One region of the Psychrobacillus sp. FSL K6-4615 genome, then DNA from elsewhere that is predicted to be linked to it. Evidence: predicted binding sites of a transcription regulator. Region 1 holds the regulator's gene; the other holds the start of a gene.
The links. Region 1 encodes CtsR, which represses protease genes until heat stress. Its sites were predicted from a motif close to ATGGTCAATAAAGGTCAAACA; they were not measured.
Positions count from the first base shown of each region.

Region 2: a site for CtsR is predicted at 5,979-5,999, ahead of clpP (ATP-dependent Clp endopeptidase proteolytic subunit ClpP). Genes of this name have one in related genera too.

Region 1 is NZ_JBBOYQ010000001.1:3,562,170-3,571,512, forward strand. Features, by position in the region: gene MKX53_RS18065 (ATP-dependent Clp protease ATP-binding subunit) at 1-2,042, opposite strand, end outside; gene MKX53_RS18070 (protein arginine kinase) at 2,039-3,133, opposite strand; gene MKX53_RS18075 (UvrB/UvrC motif-containing protein) at 3,123-3,671, opposite strand; gene MKX53_RS18080 (CtsR family transcriptional regulator) at 3,688-4,161, opposite strand; gene rsgA (ribosome small subunit-dependent GTPase A) at 4,380-5,435, opposite strand; gene MKX53_RS18090 (ABC transporter ATP-binding protein) at 5,744-6,703, opposite strand; gene MKX53_RS18095 (C40 family peptidase) at 6,715-7,638, opposite strand; gene MKX53_RS18100 (dipeptide epimerase) at 7,650-8,732, opposite strand; gene MKX53_RS18105 (S66 peptidase family protein) at 8,746-9,343, opposite strand, start outside.
Region 2 is NZ_JBBOYQ010000001.1:2,679,703-2,689,045, reverse strand. Features, by position in the region: gene trxB (thioredoxin-disulfide reductase) at 1-907, shown strand, start outside; gene MKX53_RS13420 (NUDIX hydrolase) at 1,105-1,575, shown strand; gene rapZ (RNase adapter RapZ) at 1,579-2,463, shown strand; gene MKX53_RS13410 (gluconeogenesis factor YvcK family protein) at 2,468-3,439, shown strand; gene whiA (DNA-binding protein WhiA) at 3,468-4,409, shown strand; gene MKX53_RS13400 (HPr family phosphocarrier protein) at 4,427-4,684, shown strand; gene MKX53_RS13395 (hypothetical protein) at 4,829-5,239, shown strand; gene clpP (ATP-dependent Clp endopeptidase proteolytic subunit ClpP) at 5,300-5,896, opposite strand; tRNA gene MKX53_RS13385 (tRNA-Arg) at 6,062-6,133, shown strand; gene MKX53_RS13380 (catalase) at 6,236-7,174, opposite strand; gene MKX53_RS13375 (LemA family protein) at 7,472-8,050, shown strand; gene MKX53_RS13370 (TPM domain-containing protein) at 8,050-8,850, shown strand; gene MKX53_RS13365 (hypothetical protein) at 8,914-9,343, opposite strand, start outside.

The sequences.
Region 1 (9,343 bases):
CCACCTTCTGTTAAGTTAAATCCAACGTATTTATTGAATCTAAGTGCATCCGCACCAACGTTTGATGTCATGATTACTACTGTATTACGGAAATCTACTGTGCGACCTTTAGAGTCTGTTAATCGTCCATCCTCTAACACTTGAAGAAGAATATTAAAGACATCTGGATGTGCTTTTTCAATTTCATCTAACAGGATAACAGAGTATGGTTTACGACGTACTTTTTCTGTCAATTGCCCACCATCGTCAAAACCTACATATCCTGGAGGAGATCCAACTAGACGAGAAGTTGAATGTTTTTCCATGTACTCAGACATATCTACTCGAATCATTGCATCTTCGTCTCCGAACATCACTTCTGCTAAAGCGCGAGCAAGCTCCGTTTTACCTACACCAGTAGGTCCCAAGAAGATAAACGAACCAATAGGACGTTTCGGATCCTTCAATCCCGCGCGAGCACGACGAATAGCTCTTGAAATTGCATCCACTGCTTCACTTTGACCAATTACTCTTTCATGCAATTTATCTTCTAGTTTTAATAATTTTTCAGATTCCGTTTGTGCTAATCTAGACACTGGTACCCCAGTCCACATAGAAACGACTGCTGCGATATCTTCTACTGTTACTTCAGATTCTTCTTTTCCTTGTTTTTCTTTCCAATTGTTTTTCATTTTCTCTAGTTCATCTTTGAGCTTCTGCTCTTTATCACGGAATGATGCAGCTTTTTCGAATTCCTGACTTTGAACTGATGCATTTTTTTCAGATCGGATCGCTTCTAGTTTAGCTTCTAATTCTTTTAGATTAGGAGGTGTTGTATATGAACGTAAGCGTACCTTAGAACCCGCTTCATCTATTAAGTCAATTGCTTTATCTGGCAAGAAACGATCAGAAATATAACGATCAGACATTTTCACGGCTGCTTCAACCGCTGCATCCGTAATCTTCACACGATGATGAGCTTCATAACGATCACGTAAACCGTAAATAATTTGAATCGCTTCATCTACTGAAGGCTCATCTACTTGAATTGGTTGGAAACGACGTTCAAGCGCGGCATCTTTTTCGATATATTTTCTATACTCATCCAATGTTGTTGCACCAATACATTGAATTTCTCCACGAGCAAGAGCAGGCTTCAAAATATTCGAAGCATCAATAGCACCCTCTGCTCCTCCAGCACCAATTAATGTATGAAGTTCATCAATGAATAGGATAACATTACCTGCTTGGCGAATTTCATCCATCACTTTTTTCAAACGATCTTCAAATTCCCCACGATATTTTGTGCCAGCAACAACTGTACCCATATCTAGTGTCATTACACGTTTATCGCGTAGGATTTCTGGCACTTCATTTTGGACGATTTGCTGTGCAAGCCCTTCAGCAATAGCCGTTTTACCAACACCTGGTTCTCCAATTAGAACTGGATTGTTTTTTGTACGACGAGCCAAGATTTCAATTACTCTTGTAATTTCTTTACTACGACCAATTACAGGATCTAATGTACCTTCTCTTGCAATTTGTGTTAAGTCACGAGCTAGACCATCTAGTGTCGGTGTACTAGCTGGAGCTGTTCCATTGTTACCATTGCCGTGCGCTTGCTCTGTACTACCTAATAATTGAAGTACTTGTTGACGAGCTTTGTTTAAACTTACTCCTGCATTATTTAGTACACGAGCAGCTACGCCTTCTCCTTCACGGATTAATGCAAGCAATAGGTGTTCTGTTCCAATGTATGAATGCCCAAGTTTTCGAGATTCATCTACGGAAAGCTCAATCACTTTTTTAGCACGAGGAGTGTAGTTAACAATTGGGCCAACTTCTTCTTTGCCTGCTCCTACTAGTTCCTCAATCCCTGCTTCAATTACTTTTAAATCTACTTCTATTGCCTCTAATGCTTTTGCAGCAATTCCACTACCTTCTCGGATAAGACCAAGTAATATATGTTCTGTTCCAATAGATTCATGCTTCAAGCGTATAGCCTCTTCTTGAGCTAGTTGTAATACTTTTTGAGATCTTTGTGTAAAACGATTAAACATCATTCAGATTCCTCTCCCTTTGTTTTCTGTTTTTCTTCTTTTTGCAATCTTTCCCTTAACAGCTTCGCGCGAAACATATCCCGCTCAGAAGTATTCAATGAAGTTCCTGCATATTTTTGTAGAAATCCTGGTTGCATAAACACCATACATTCATTCAAGATAGATACATCAACATCTTCTATGAGTCCCATATCTATTCCTAATCGTACATCCGATAGGCATCTCGCTGCTTCATCCGTTGCCATGATACGGGCAAATGATAAAGTTCCTAGAGATCGATATAGTCGGTCTTCTAGTGTATTGGCCGAATGCTTTAGAAGTGCATCTCGTGCTTCTCTTTCTTTTTGAATAATTTGTTCGGTAATACTCTGAAGATCAGCAAGTATGTCTTCTTCTGACTTACCAAGTGTGGTTTGGTTGGACACTTGATATACATTACCGAGCGCTTCACTACCTTCTCCGTAAATTCCTCTAACAACCATTCCAAGTCTTGAAATGATCGTAACAATTCTGTTCATTTGTTTGGTCATCGTTAATGCCGGTAAATGCATCATGACAGATGCACGCAAGCCAGTACCTGTATTTGTAGGACAACTTGTCAAATAACCAAACTGCTCGTCAAACGCATATGGTAATTCTTTATCTAATACACGATCTAGCACATCTGCTTGTGCATAGGCTTCTTGAATTTGAAGCCCTGGAAAAAGACATTGTATACGAATATGATCCTCTTCATTGACCATTACACTAACCGATTCATCATTTGATAATAGAACGGAGCCAGTCATAGGCGAGTTAGCGAGCTTTGGACTGATTAAATGTTTCTCTACTAACACTTGGCGACTTAGTTCCGATACATCCTTTATATGAATGGAAGAAAATTGCATATCTAATTCGTCACTTGCATCTAACAAAGTGGCAGATACAGATTGGTCAATTTTATGCGCCTCGTCTTCTGTAAATGCTAAAGGAAAACGGTAGCCATTCAGATTTCTAGCTAAGCGTATTCTTGTACTCATCACGATATCTGAATGCTGTCCAACACCAGCCATCCAACTAGAAATGGAGTTATCTAAAAAGTGTTCAATTGACATTCGTTTGGTCACCTCCTCCTGTTGAAAGTTGACTTTCCAAATCTCTGGCTTCATCTCTCAACTTTGCGGCTTCCTCAAAACTTTCCGTGGCAATAGCATCTTTCATTTGAGAGCGAATTGCTTCTATACGTTTCTTTAAAGCAATCTTCTCTCCTAGTGCACCTGGAGCCTTCCCGGTATGCTTCGTGTTTCCATTATGAAGTCGCTTAAATACATTCGGTAACTGAGGGCGAAAACTGTTATAACAATTCGCACAACCAAATTTTCCTTCATCTAAAAAACGCTGGATCGACCAACCACATTCATCGCATACAATTATATTTTTTTGTTGTTTTTGTTGCATTGGTTGTTGTTCTGTTTGACTAAACCAGTTCGATAATAGTTGATGTAAAGATAATGGATCTTGTTTGTACTCAACGTAAAACGGGTGGAGGCTATTTGCACAGACTTCACAATAATGTCTTTCAAGATGTTCACCATTATGCACTTGGGTAACCGTTACTTTCGCCGGTCTTTGCTTACAATTTTCACAAATCACCTTTAACACACCCCGTTCATTTTTCACTTTTTTCATATTTTAACGTTAATAACATGGCGCATAAAATACGAGACCTTAGTTCATCTCTGGCAGGTAACGGAATCACCAGAGTCGTTCTATTTAAAGCTGCTAAAATGAGTTTTGCTTCACGTTTAGTAATAACATCTTCATCGATCAATCGAAAAACGATATCTTCCGTGACCGATTCTGAAGCCCCATTTTCTAGTGTTTGTATAATATGCTCTATTAGATCAGCTTTTGTATGAGCTCGAACGCGGAGGATTCGAATATATCCCCCTCCACCTCGTTTACTTTCTACTAAGTATCCGCGATCTTGGGTAAATCGTGTATTGATTACATAATTTATTTGAGATGGAACACACTGAAACTTCTCCGCGATTTCACTTCGCTTAATTTCGATTTGTTCCTTACTTCCTTCTTCTATAATAGCCTTCAAATACCCTTCAATTATGTCAGATATATTTTTCATCTTCTCACCTCTTCTCACAAACTGACTTTGACTAACTTTGACTATATTATAACGAGAATTTTTTGTATGTGCAATTGATACGATTTGCACTTAAAAACAAGAAAAAACTACAAACCATTGTTTGTAGTTTAGGATATATTATTATGACTATTCCTATTCAATAAATCTTTTTTATCTTTCTTGAATGACTAATTGAACCTTCTATAGCTACAGCTAAATTAAATTTTCTTTTTATAATTATTTCGTTGAGACTTCGTAACTTGCTTCCATTTATTCGTTTCTGCTTTTTTGGCTGCAGCATCGCTTTTGCGGTCGATATGCGCAAGCTCTCGCATCAGTTTTACATAACTCTTGTATCGTTCTTGTTTAAGAGTACCATTGTCAATAGCCTCCCGAATTGCACAACCAGGCTCTTTTACATGCTGACAATCACGGAAACGGCAATCTAATGCTAGGTCTTCGATATCCTGAAAACTAGCACTCACCCCATCACTTGTATCCCAAAGTTGAAACTCTCTCATACCAGGTGTATCAATTAGTAAGCCACCTTCAGGTAACAGCGTCAACTCTCTATGAGTGGTTGTATGGCGCCCTTTACTATCATCTTCTCTTATATGATTGACAGTCATTACTTCTACACCTGACAAGGCGTTTATCAAGGATGATTTCCCAACTCCGGAAGAACCTAAAAGTGCACCTGTTTTATGAGAGGCTAATAGACTTCCTAATCGATCAATACCTTCGCCGGTCACACTACTCACTGCAAATATATCCACACCAAATGCAATAGCCTCTACTTCTTTCATATAATATTCTAGGTCTTCACAAGCATCTTTTTTCGTTAATACCACGATGGGGGTCGCCCCTGAATCCCATGCTGCCAATAGATATCTCTCTAATCTACGAACATTGAAGTCATGATTAAGCGACATCACTAGAAATACAAAATCAACGTTTACCGCAATTAGTTGAATTTCCGTCGTCAATCCAGCCATTTTCCTAGAAAACTGTGAACTGCGAGGAAGTACTTCATGGATTATCCCCTTTTCCTCACCAGGCATCCGATCGAGCACTACCCAGTCTCCAACTGCCGGAAATGCTTCTCTATCATTCCCAAATTTAAATTTCCCAGAAAGTGAGCATAGTAGCTCTCCTTCATTGGTCATAACTCTATATAAATTTTTATGTTCCAGTAGTACGCGACCTGCAGTTCCACTACCTGTCATTTTTTCTTCCCAATTATTATTCCAACCATATTGTTCGATTAAATTCAATTCAATTTCCCCCTAATTTCCGTATGAATAATGCCCAAGCCACATTAATAGAGCTATAAGCTAAACAATAAAAAAACCATGACTGCACGAATCTGCAGCCATGGTTCCCCGGTCATTAGTAAAGAAGCATATATCTGGTTAGAGACATACGGAGTGGGACATCATAAACTTACAGATTCGTGGATACGTATATTCATTTGCCATGATGCCTCACTCCTTTCTTTTCGTTATTTTCAGAATACTACAAGTATTAGCATTTTGTCAATATAAATTATGCAAGATACATATTTGTAATATGGGTATCATTATTAATTATAAAGATGACATCCTACAAAATGACCTGGTTCCTGTTCCTTCCAGGCTGGCTTTTTTTCCGTACAAATGGACATAGCATGTGCACATCTCGTACGGAACACACAACCTGAAGGTGGATTAATCGGGCTCGGAAGCTCTCCATGCAAAAGAATACGTTCTCGTGACTCCTCTATGTCAGGATCTGGAATGGGAATCGCAGATAACAAAGCCTGTGTATACGGGTGTAGTGGATTTTCATACAACTGGCTACTAGTGGTCATTTCTACCATATGCCCTAGGTACATAACCCCTATTCGGTCAGAGATGTACTTGACCATCGATAAATCATGTGCGATAAACAAATAGGTTAGATTTTTTTCCTTTTGTAGTCGTTGGAGCAGCTTCACTACTTGAGCTTGAACTGACACATCCAAAGCTGAAATAGGCTCATCCGCAATGATAAACTCAGGATCTAATGCAAGCGCTCGAGCTATGCCAATACGTTGACGCTGACCTCCTGAAAATTCATGAGGATATCGATTAGCGTGGTCTCTGTTCAAGCCCACATCCTCTAGTAATTCATACACTCTAGACTTTAACTCTTCCTTTTTGTATAGTTTATGTATTTCCATCGGTTCAGCAATAATTTCAAACACAGTGGAACGTGGATTTAAAGATGCATACGGATCCTGAAAGATCATTTGCATCTTTTTCAAGTAACCTCTTCTTTCTTTGTCAGTCATCTCATGCACATTTTCATTTTCAAACAGAACTTTTCCCTCTGTTCTATTGTACAATCCTAAAATAGTTCGGCCTGCTGTGGATTTACCACAACCAGATTCACCCACTAGACCAAATGTCTCCCCTTTGACGATATCAAAACTTATCCCATCAACAGCCTTCAACGTCTCCCCATGTCCAATGTCAAAATGGCGCTTCAAATCTTGAACAGACAATAGAACTTTTTCCGTCATTTAAATCCCCCCTAAACGGCATATCTTCTAACTGCACAAATCTCCTTTTCTAACACAGATCCTGCTAGCCTTAAAATTTCTACTGTTTTCCCCGTTGAATGCGAATGCAATAGTTGGCCATTCCCATAATAGAACCCAACATGCCTTACCGTTCCCGTCCCTTCATCATTCGCAAAAAATAGTAAATCCCCTTTTTTCCAAAGCAAAGGGTCTTGTATAGAAATTTCTTCTCCCGATTTAGCCTGGTCACTTGCATCTCGAGGAATTATATAACCACAAGCCTTCAACATATTGTACGAAAAACCCGAACAATCATAGCCATATGGAGACATGCCCCCCCATAGATATGGTAAATCTAAATAATTTTCCCCTAAAGCCACCGCTTCCTCTGCAGACCTCTTCGGAATCTGATCCACTGAAGATGCAAATTGGGCATGTACTTTCGATAATAACGCTTTGCCGTGTGGCGTAAGAACGGTATAAAATACTTCATCCTCTGAGATTATCGGTAGAATAGTATTAAAGGCTAAAACGAGTAGCGGATTATGTTGTAAATCCCAGAGCTGTACTTTTGCAGAAGAAACTCTGGCGGAACCCTTGGCATCCACTTGCTTTGTAGGTTGTATTTGCGAAAGCGGGATCCAACCTGGATAACCACGACTATCTTTTTTAGAGGGCTGCCAAATGGCAACAACTTTTGCCCATTCCCCTACTATCTCCTCCACAAGCACTGGTTCTCCGTAAAGTAGCTGCGTTTGCACACGATTTTCATCACATAAAGCTAACCTTTCTTTATACGGTAGTGCCTCAAGCCATTCCACCAATAACACAGGATTTGAGATCGCGGGAATATCTATCTCCCTGGCAGAGTTTGGTTCAGTCCAAATAGTTCCCACCTTTACAGCACAAACCCATTCTTTCTTTTCAACTGGCATCTTTTTGCCTCCTAATCCAAATTCACATGAACAATCCCTAATCCTGGTTCGTTGGAGAAGGTCATATCACTCTTATCATAGATAACGCCACCGACTATTAAATCTTTTTTTAGCATTAACGGTGCGTCAAAGTCAAAATATCGAATATTCGGCTGGCTAGCTGCAAAATGAGCAGCCGCTGTGATTCCCAATTTCGTTTCAATCATGCTGCCTACCATACATTTCACCCCACTTGCCTCTGCAAGTGTATTTATTTTTTGGGCGTGATAAATACCACCCGATTTCATCAGTTTTATATTTATCAAATCAGCAGCTCGCATTTTTAGAACTTGTTTAGCATCCTGCACAGAAAAAACACTTTCATCCGCCATAATTGGAGTATATGTGTGATCGGTAACATACTTTAGCCCTTCGAGATCCCAAGCAGGAACTGGCTGTTCTACAAATTCAATTGATAGTCCTGTATCCTCCATTAAGCTAATTGCTTTTACGGCCTCTTTAGCATTCCATCCCTGGTTAGCATCGAGCCTTAACTTTGGCGTCATTCCCACACGATCTCGAATAGCACGAATGCGTTGGATATCATCTTTTATCTCACCAGTACCTACCTTGACCTTTAGAACTTTAAATCCATCCTTTATATACTGTTCTGCATCATCTGCCATCTCGCTAGGGTCATTCACACTAACTGTAAAATCGGTTTCTAGTCTTTTCCGATAACCTCCAAGAAATTGATATAAAGGAAGACCTGCATGCTTAGCAAGTATGTCATATATGGCCATGTCTAATGCCGCTTTAGCACTTGTATTTCTGACTAAGGTTGTGTTTAGTTTCTGGAATATCTGCTCACTTTGTAAAATGTTCATACCAATCAATTGAGGTGCAATTATCTCGTTAATAGCGTATCGAATACTGTCCATCGACTCGCCTGTAATTACATGTGTCGGTGGAGCCTCTCCATGACCTACTATGCCATCACTCGTCGTAATAGTTACATACACTGAGTAAGCCGTCGTCACAGTTCGTAGAGCAGTTTTAAATGGTTTAGTTAGAGGGACTGCCACATCAAAGGTTTCAATTGATTTTATATACAATCTCGTCTCCTCCTTATTCAACTCCAGGTAATATAGTTAGAGATAAGTTATTCGCATCCAATTCTGCTTCCATTCCAAGTGGGACGGCAAAATGAGGCTCGCAATGTCCTATTTTAAATCCTTTCACTGCAGGCTTACCTAATTTTCCAATGTAGTGATCAAACACTTCGTCTAAAGACAAAGTAACCGGCCTTTTTTTAGGTTCTGCAACACTAAAATCCCCAATGACAAACCCAGCTGCCGCATCTAAAATACCAGCTTGGCGTAGTTGGTTTAGCATACCATCTACTTTGTAAGGCTCTTCCCCTACATCTTCTATCAGGAGAAGTTTTCCTTTTGTATCTACCTCATATTTTGTACCTACACCATTAGCAAGTAATGATAAATTTCCTCCTGTAAGTTCCCCTCTTACGATACCTGGAGAAACTTGTGTCAATGGAGAGATTGCTTCAGTATAAAATAGCTCCATTGGATTAAACAACTGCTGAAACATTTTTCGGGATAGCTCGGAGAACGTATCTTTTCCCACATCTGAAGCTAACATTGGTCCATGGAAGGTGACGATATCCGAATATAGATTCATACCTGTATGTAGAAAAGTTATATCAGAG
Region 2 (9,343 bases), 880 kb from region 1:
ACCAGCAGGAATGACAGCGGCGGTATATACTTCACGCGCAAACCTTTCCACTTTAATGATTGAACGTGGGATTCCAGGTGGACAAATGGCAAACACAGAAGAAGTTGAAAACTACCCTGGATTTGAAATGATCTTAGGACCTGAGCTTTCCACTAAGATGTTTGATCATGCGAAAAAATTTGGTGCGGAATATGCATACGGCGATGTGTCAGAAATTGTTGATGGAGAAGCTTACAAAACAGTTAAGGTAAGTGGAAAAGAATATAAAGCATTAGCAGTCATTATTTCTTCTGGTGCGGAATATAAAAAAATGGGAATTCCAGGCGAAACTGAGCTTGGTGGCCGCGGAGTTAGTTATTGTGCAGTTTGTGATGGAGCTTTCTTTAAACAGAAAAACCTTGTAGTTGTAGGTGGAGGAGACTCTGCTGTTGAAGAAGGTGCGTTCCTAACGAAATTTGCAAACAAAGTAACTATTGTGCATCGTCGTGATACGTTGCGTGCACAAAAAATTCTTCAAGATCGCGCATTTGCAAACGAGAAAATTGATTTTATCTGGAACACCACTTTAAAAGAAATTCATGGCAAAGATGGTAAAGTAGCAAGTGTTACATTAGTGTCTACTGTGGACGGTACGGAAAAAGAATTTGAAACAGACGGTGTATTTGTATACGTAGGGATGCTTCCATTAACAAAACCTTTTGGAAACTTAGGCATTTTAAATGACAATGGGTATATTGTGACTAACGAAAAAATGGAAACAACTGTACCTGGGATATTCGGCGCAGGAGATGTTCGTGAGAAAATGCTTCGTCAAATCGTTACTGCAACAGGCGACGGAAGTATTGCTGCACAAGCTGCGCAACACTATATTGAAAAATTGAAAGACAAAACAATCTCAAACGCTTAATTTAACTTTATTTTAATCTGATTGTAAACGTCTTGAAATATACAAAGTGTATAGTAAAGAATATAAATTGACCCCCCTTTTTATATAGAAACATTTGACGGGCTGTTTCGCGATATTAATCGTGAAGCAGCCTCTTTTTATGAAAATTAATGTATAATATAGTTTATTAACACATGATAGATGTGGAGTGAAGATTTGTGCAAAGAATAGCAAACCTGCTCGTATGTAAAGATGATAAAGTACTACTATTAAAAAAACCAAGAAGAAATTGGTATGTGGCACCAGGCGGTAAGATGGAAATAGGAGAATCTATTCTAGTTTCTGCCGTAAGAGAATTTACAGAAGAAACTAATACTGTTCCAATACAGCCACACTTAAAAGGAATTTACACAATGGTTATCGAAGAAGAAGGTAAGCGTGTAGATGAATGGATGTTATTTACCTTCGTCGCTAGAGATATAGAAGGTATACCTTATGAAGTAACAACCGAGGGTATATTAGAATGGCATTCAGTCGAAAGCTTACACCATCTTCCTATGGCCGAAGGTGATCGAACAAATCTATTATTTGCTGCGCAAGAAAAAGGTATGCAATATGGAACTTTTGTATATACACCTAATTTTGCCTTAATAAAGGAAACAATTCAGCAGTCAACGGAGGGGGAATAAACAATGGATAGTCTTCAAAAGCACGAAACAGAAGTTGTCATTATTACAGGAATGTCAGGTGCTGGAAAGACTGTAGCTATCCAAAGTTTTGAAGACCTTGGCTATTATTGTATTGATAACCTACCACCAGAACTATTAAGTACGTTTATCAAACTTATGATAGAGTCCAACAAACAACCACGGAATATCGCAGTGGTAATGGATTTGCGTGGTGGAGATATGTTCAATTCATTAGCAGATTCTGTTAATGAATTAGAAGAGGCAACAAAGGTGACACCGAAATTACTATTTTTGGATGCCGGAGATGAAGTACTAGTTAGACGATACAAGGAAACACGTCGATCGCATCCACTCGCTAACTCCGGATTACCATTAGAAGGTATTAAAAAAGAACGACAATTACTTTCTGATTTAAAGGGAAGAGCACAATACATTTACAACACTTCTAAGATGAAACCACGGGAACTAAGAGAGAAAATACAAGAAGAGTTTTCCTCCAAAAGTAGTCAAGTGTTCACTGTGAACGTCATGTCTTTTGGATTCAAGCATGGTATTCCGATAGATGCTGACTTAGTGTTTGATGTACGCTTTTTACCTAATCCCTACTATATAGAAGAGCTACGCTTAAAATCTGGGCTTGACGAAGAGGTATCTAGTTACGTATTAAAGTGGATCGATACTAAAACCTTAATCGAAAAGTTAACAGATCTGTTTCAATTCATGATTCCTCAATATAAAAGAGAAGGTAAAACCCAACTAGTTATTGCTTTTGGATGCACCGGAGGGCAACATCGCTCTGTTACACTAGCCGAATACTTTGGAAAGTCATTGAAAGCAGACGACAAAACCCTTGTAACGCACCGCGATGTTGTCATTAGAAAGGATTGAAGGAATGAGATCTACAAAACATCGTAAAAAATTGGTGATACTTGGTGGAGGTACTGGTCTGTCTACGTTACTTCGTGGCTTAAAGAAATTTCCACTGGATATTACAGCAATTGTAACGGTTGCCGATGACGGTGGTAGCTCTGGGCGACTACGTGATGAATATGATATACCGCCTCCAGGGGATGTTCGAAATGTGTTAGCAGCCCTTTCCGATGTGGAGCCTTTAGTAGAAGAAATGTTTCAGTATAGATTTTCTCAATCGGAGGAGTTAAAAGGTCATTCACTAGGCAATTTAATGTTAGCTGCCCTAACCTCTATAACAGGGGATTTTGCGCATGCCATAACGGAAATGAGTCGAGTGCTAAATATTCGTGGAAAAGTTCTACCTGCAGCCAATCAAATAGTAACTTTACATGCATTGTTTGAAGATCAAACAACCGTTGCGGGAGAATCTAAAATCCCTAAGTATGGTAAAAAAATTGAAAAAGTATTTATTACTCCTACGGACGTGAAACCGCTGCCAGAAACGATTAATGTCATTCGTCAGGCAGATGTTATTGTTATTGGTCCAGGAAGTCTATATACTAGTATTTTGCCTAATCTATTAGTGCAAGATATTCAACAAGCAATTAGGGAATCGAACGCAAAGAAAGTGTATATATGTAATTTAATGACACAGGCAGGGGAGACAGGGAATTATTCTGCATATGATCATGTAAATGCCCTGATCGAACATGTCGGAGAGAATTTCTTAGATGCTGTGTTGATAAGTAAGGAAGAAATTCCCGAAAATGTTCAGTATATGTATAAACAAGAGCAAGCATCTCCTGTTAAAATAGATATTGACCAATTAAAAAAGTTGAATATAGATATAGTAAAAAAAGACATTTCAGTCGTTCATGGCGGTGCAGTCCGTCATGATGCAACCGAAGTGGCAAAATGGCTTGTAGAATACGCAGACGGTTTAAAAACTTAACCCGTCCAGGAGAAAGGGGGAAACGGAAATGTCGTTTGCTTCTGAAACAAAAAAAGAGATGACCCAGGAAGAATCAGAACCTTGCTGTGCACGGGCAGAGCTATCAGCGCTTATACGCATGAATGGATCTCTCTCTTTTAGCAACAAAATGTTAAGCTTAGATGTACAAACAGAAAATGCAGCTATTGCTAGAAGACTATATACGTTGATAAAATCGTTATATCCATATCAAGTAGAATTGCTCGTTCGAAAAAAAATGAGGTTGAAAAAGAATAATATTTATATTTGTCGTATTAGAGATGGGGCAAAAAGTCTGCTAGAAGATCTTCAAATTCTAAAAGACGGCTTTCAATTTGAATATTCTATCTCCAAAGATCTTGTCTCAAAAAATTGCTGTAAGCGTGCTTATCTTAGAGGTGCATTTTTAGCAGGAGGATCAGTAAATAATCCGGAAACTTCTTCTTATCATTTAGAAATTTATTCTTCCTATAAAACACATAGTGATGCACTAGTAGATTTGATGAACGGATATGAACTAAATGCGAAAACAATTGAACGAAAAAAAGGGTTTGTCGCCTATTTAAAAGAAGCAGAAAAGATATCTGATTTTTTAAGTATTGCTGGAGCTCATAGAGCATTACTAAAATTTGAAGACGTTCGAATAATTCGAGATATGCGAAATAGTGTTAACCGACTAGTAAATTGCGAAACGGCCAATCTGAATAAAACAATTAGTGCAGCCATTCGCCAAGTGGACAATATACGTTTTATCGAAAATTCTATCGGATTAGATCGGTTACCTGAAAAACTTCGTGAAATAGCTAGGTTACGTGTAGAGTATCAAGATGTTACACTTAAAGAACTAGGTGAGATGGTTTCCTCAGGCGATGTGAGTAAATCAGGTGTTAATCACCGATTGCGAAAAATAGATGAAATAGCAAATGCGCTTCGTAATGGAGAGACAATTTAAGAAATGGGGAGTAGACTATGGCAGAACAGCAGGTGGAAGTAAAATTATCTTCAGGACTTCAAGCAAGGCAGGCTGCACTTTTTGTACAAGAAGCAAATCGTTATATTGCAGATGTCTATTTAGAAAAAGATACTAAAAAAGTGAATGCAAAAAGTATTATGGGAATTATGAGTTTAGCGATCAGCAAAGGAACAAAAGTAGGCTTAAGTGCAGACGGTTCCGATGCAGAGGAAGCAGTAGAAGCTTTAGCTAACTTCATCTCGAGTGAATCATAAAAACGAACGGCCTCATTAGTCATTTAGACGAAAGGGCTATTTTTTTTGAGGAAAATAAGGCATTATAAAACTCAAGAAGTTAGGAAAGTAGTTGCTCCATAGCTATTTAACGGTATCTTAGTGAATAAGATAGGTGGTGACTGTATGAAAAAGAATTTCATCTTAGGATTCTTTTTATGCTTAATCGTTTTAGCAAGTATTCAATTATCCAAAAGTATACTAATAGAAAATGAATTAACGGATGAGTTTTTTAGTAGTAATACTATTTTAAGGATAGAGGAAATAAATAAGACAAATTTTACAGAAACCAATACATCATTAGAAAAGCAACAAGCAATGAAAGAATTACTAAAAGGGCAGAAACTATCAATAATGGAGAAATCGTTTGATCCGCTTAAGGCGGAATATAGGATAGTGTCAACATCAAATCCGAATGACCAAATTTATATATTTGTTGAGGAAAATGTAATTGTATTTCCTCACAAAAGTAGTAGAGGATATAGCATAAAAAATAATCATGAGCTGATAAGAGAAGTTGATTTTTTATTGAAGTGAGGAAATTTCCTTTAAAAAAATCCCAAAGGAATAAATTCCTTTGGGATTTTAGTGGATAGATTATGCTTTTTTCATTTCGCTACGATCGATAATATGATCGATTAAGCCATATTCTTTAGCACGTTCAGCAGTCATGAAATTATCACGATCTGTGTCTTTTGCAATGACTTCGATTGGTTGACCAGTACGTTCAGAAATAATTTTGTTCAACTTATCGCGTAAATGTAAAATGCGTTTTGCAGCAATTTCGATTTCAGTTGCTTGCCCTTGTGCTCCACCAAGTGGTTGGTGAATCATTACTTCTGCGTTAGGAAGCGCATAACGTTTCCCTTTTGTTCCAGCAGTAAGTAGGAATGCTCCCATAGAAGCAGCCATACCGATACAAATTGTTTGTACATCAGGTTTGATGAACTGCATTGTATCATAAATTGCCATACCAGCTGTAATACTTCCGCCTGGGCTATTGATGTAGATAGAGATATCTTTTTCTGGATCTTCTGCTTCTAGGAATAATAATTGTGCAACGATTGAGTTTGAAACGTTGTCATCAATAGCACTTCCAAGCATAATGATACGGTCTTTTAATAATCGAGAGTAGATGTCATATGCACGCTCTCCACGATTAGTTTGTTCAATAACAGTAGGAATTAAATTCATCCTGATTTCCTCCTTCAAAGGTGGGTTAAATTATTTAGTTACTGAGAAAAGTTCCCTCAGTTGTAACTTTATCATACACATAATGGTCAAGGAAGGTCAAATGTTAAGCTTTGAAATGTTTGCTTGAATTATATGCCTTCTATTTGTATAATAGATAAGTCGCTTGCCCTTGTAGTGTAATGGATAACACACAAGCCTCCGAAGCTTGTAATGTGAGTTCGATCCTCGCCGAGGGCATATTATTTTAACATAGTTATACATAAGATATTGCAATCCTCCGTTTATTTTCTATATAAACGGAGGGTTTTTATTAGTTTAAAAACACTGGGTTTGTATTGTTTAGGGTGTTTTTTCGTCCTCTTTATTTCTTCTACCAAAGGAAACTGCATAAGCATCATGTCTAAAATGAAGAATCGAATCTTCGGAAAGGTCTATACCTTCTCCCACTATTGTCGGGTCAAACAATAGACTTTCAGTAGGGAAAACCTTTTTATTAATTGTTAAACTCCCTACTAATATCTTTTGTCTATCAGATGGCCATTTATCGGTAGGGTCATCGGTAGGATCTGTATCTTCCCCTATTCGAATATAGAGCTCAAATCCGACAGAGCCTTTTTCGACTCGCTTCTCTAAGTCCTCGTGTAAATAATTCTTCGATAAATGAATGTTGTCCAAGATAGAAGGGGATTTTTCATCTTTTAAAGGATGCCATTCATATTTTATAGATTGTCTTTTACCTTCAGCATTAACTAAAAAGAATGCATGAATAGGGTAGTAGTTTAAAGCCGCATAGCTAATCGGAGGTTGCTTTAGCTGTTCCTTAAGAGTGAGCAATGTATTCTTATGTTCTGGAAAGGTTGTCAGAAGCTTAGCCACTCCTAAACCTAAATCTACGGAGTGAATACCCGTTTTATGAGAGCCTAAAATTTTCAGCATATCTATAAAGGTTTTAGGGTCTTTTGTGACGAACATTGGAACCGTAGTACACACTTGATGACTATTAGAACCATCTGGCTGATGGAAATGGATAGCCATTCCTTTAGCTGGAGATAAGAAATCTGCTGCAGAGGGGTCTGGTAGACTATTGGAAAAACGAACGGTAGCAGCTACTGGTTCTTGTTGAAGATGGGGTGCCGTCGTATATGGAATCGCATTTCCGTTTGGAATAAAAGTGGCTTCATAAAATTCGCCTTTTGCATGGGCACGTCGATAACCAGGAAATTTACCTTGAAGTTGTTCTAATGTATTAACGGCATTTTGCGGTAGTGAATTACTCATCCAATCACCTCATTTTTTTGAATGAAAAGAAAGATTTCATTTATTAATCATTACCACTGAATAAATTACCTAAACAATGAAGTACTAAAAATATGTAAATATAGTATGAAAATGGTTAGCTAAGCTGATTTATATCTAAAATATGTTTACTTGCGAAACGGAAAAGTCATCCCATCTAGTTACTTCTATATAAGCATAAGATGAAACTTATATATATTTGGTCCGTAAATGATAATAGGTTTTGTATTTTCGAATTAAAGGTACAATAATACTATAATTATTGAAGAGGTGAGCGAGTTGAAAAAATTATTAGTGCCCATTATTATAGTCGTTGTAATTATTGCGATAATCGCAGGGATATTTATGGGAAGTTATAACGGATTTGTAGACAAAGAAGAAAACGTAAATAATGCGTATGCGCAAGTTGAAAACCAACTGCAACGTAGAATGGATTTAATACCGAACTTAGTTAGTACCGTTAAAGGTTTTGCAGCACATGAGGAAGAAGTGCTTGGAAATATCGCAGATGCACGATCAAGATTGGCAGGAGCGGGTTCACCTGAGGAACAAGCTGAGGCAAATGATGAATTATCGGGAGCTTTGAGCCGATTATTAGTTGTTGTGGAGAATTATCCAGAACTTAAGGCTGATGCGAACTTTAGACAATTAATGGATGAACTTTCAGGTACAGAAAACAGACTTTCTGTAGCAAGACAAGATTATAATACAGTTGTTTCGGATTACAATAAAAAAGTAAAACGGATGCCTGGTAGTATTGTAGCGTCTATGTTTGGCTTCGATGAGAAAGAATACTTTAAATCAGCTGAGGGAGCGGAAGAAGCGCCCGTAGTCGATTTTGAAGGAGATGGAGAGTGATGAAGAAAAGTGCATATGCTATCACATTTGCACTTCTCCTTACATTCCTCTTCCCATTATTAACTTTTGCAGAATCTAATTATCCAGAGCCTTTACCAGGTGAATTATATGTGCAAGACTTCTATGACGTTCTAACAGAAGAGCAAGAACAAGAAATTGAAAGGCTTGGACAAAACCTAGAAAATGCTACTGGTTCGCAAATCGTTGTAATGACAGTAGAGTCTTTAGAAGGTCAGGATGTTGCGACATATGCTGTAGATGTAATGCGTGGCTATGGTATAGGGGATGAAGAGAAGGATAATGGTGTACTTTTTATCTTGGAGATGGATCCTAATAAAGTAGAAGGCCGTGATGTATATATTGGGGTCGGCTACGGTTTAGAGGGAGCTTTACCGGATGGTAAGATTGGTAGAATTTTAGATGATTACACCTTTCCTTACTTAGAGAGTGGGGATGTACCTGGTGCTATTCTTTCGACTTATCAGCTATTATATAATCAGGTAGCTACTGAATACGGTTGGGACGGGGAGTTAACAAGTCCCAAAGGTCCTTCTCCTCTTGTAGGCTCTACAGATGGCGGTGGATCCACGATTAGAACAATTATTGTAGGTGTGATTGTCATATATATAATTGTTAGTTTAATGTCTGGAGGCGGAGGTAGTTCCGGTTCTGGTAGAAGACGAGGTATTAGTGGTAGAAGCTTCGGAGGCTTCGGCGGAGGCGGTAGAAGTTCCGGTGGTGGCTTTGGAGGTTTTGGCGGCGGTAGCTCAGGTGGTGGAGGAGCAGGTCGTAAGTGGTAAATATTAAAGTAAGTTTCTTAAATAAGATATAAACTAGAAAAAACCAACAAATTGTTGGTTTTTTTATTCGTTTTCAGCGAATTCCTCTAACATCAGCCTGACTTTTTCATACATCTCAACATGAGATTCTATAGTGATATCGCCAAGGTTTCCAAAGTCAGCACCTGTTGCGAACATTAGCACCCCATCATCGAATATGGTAATTGTATACAACGTATTTCCTTTATCTGCAGCATTTGTTAAGTAAATTTGATAATTATCGATTTGAGGAAGAGCTGCCGACCTCTCCGTACTTTCTTGTTCAGTTGCCGTTTTTATAGGAAGGTCATCAAAGTTTTCCAAAATATTATTTATCTTATTCTTGTCCGAAGTACAACCCGATTCAAATTCTACTTTCTCACCTTGGACATTCTTACGAGTATTAAAGCAAAGCGTATCGAAGGAAATATCAATAAGAGGTGTTCTAACATCCTGATTATCTTCAATATATGCA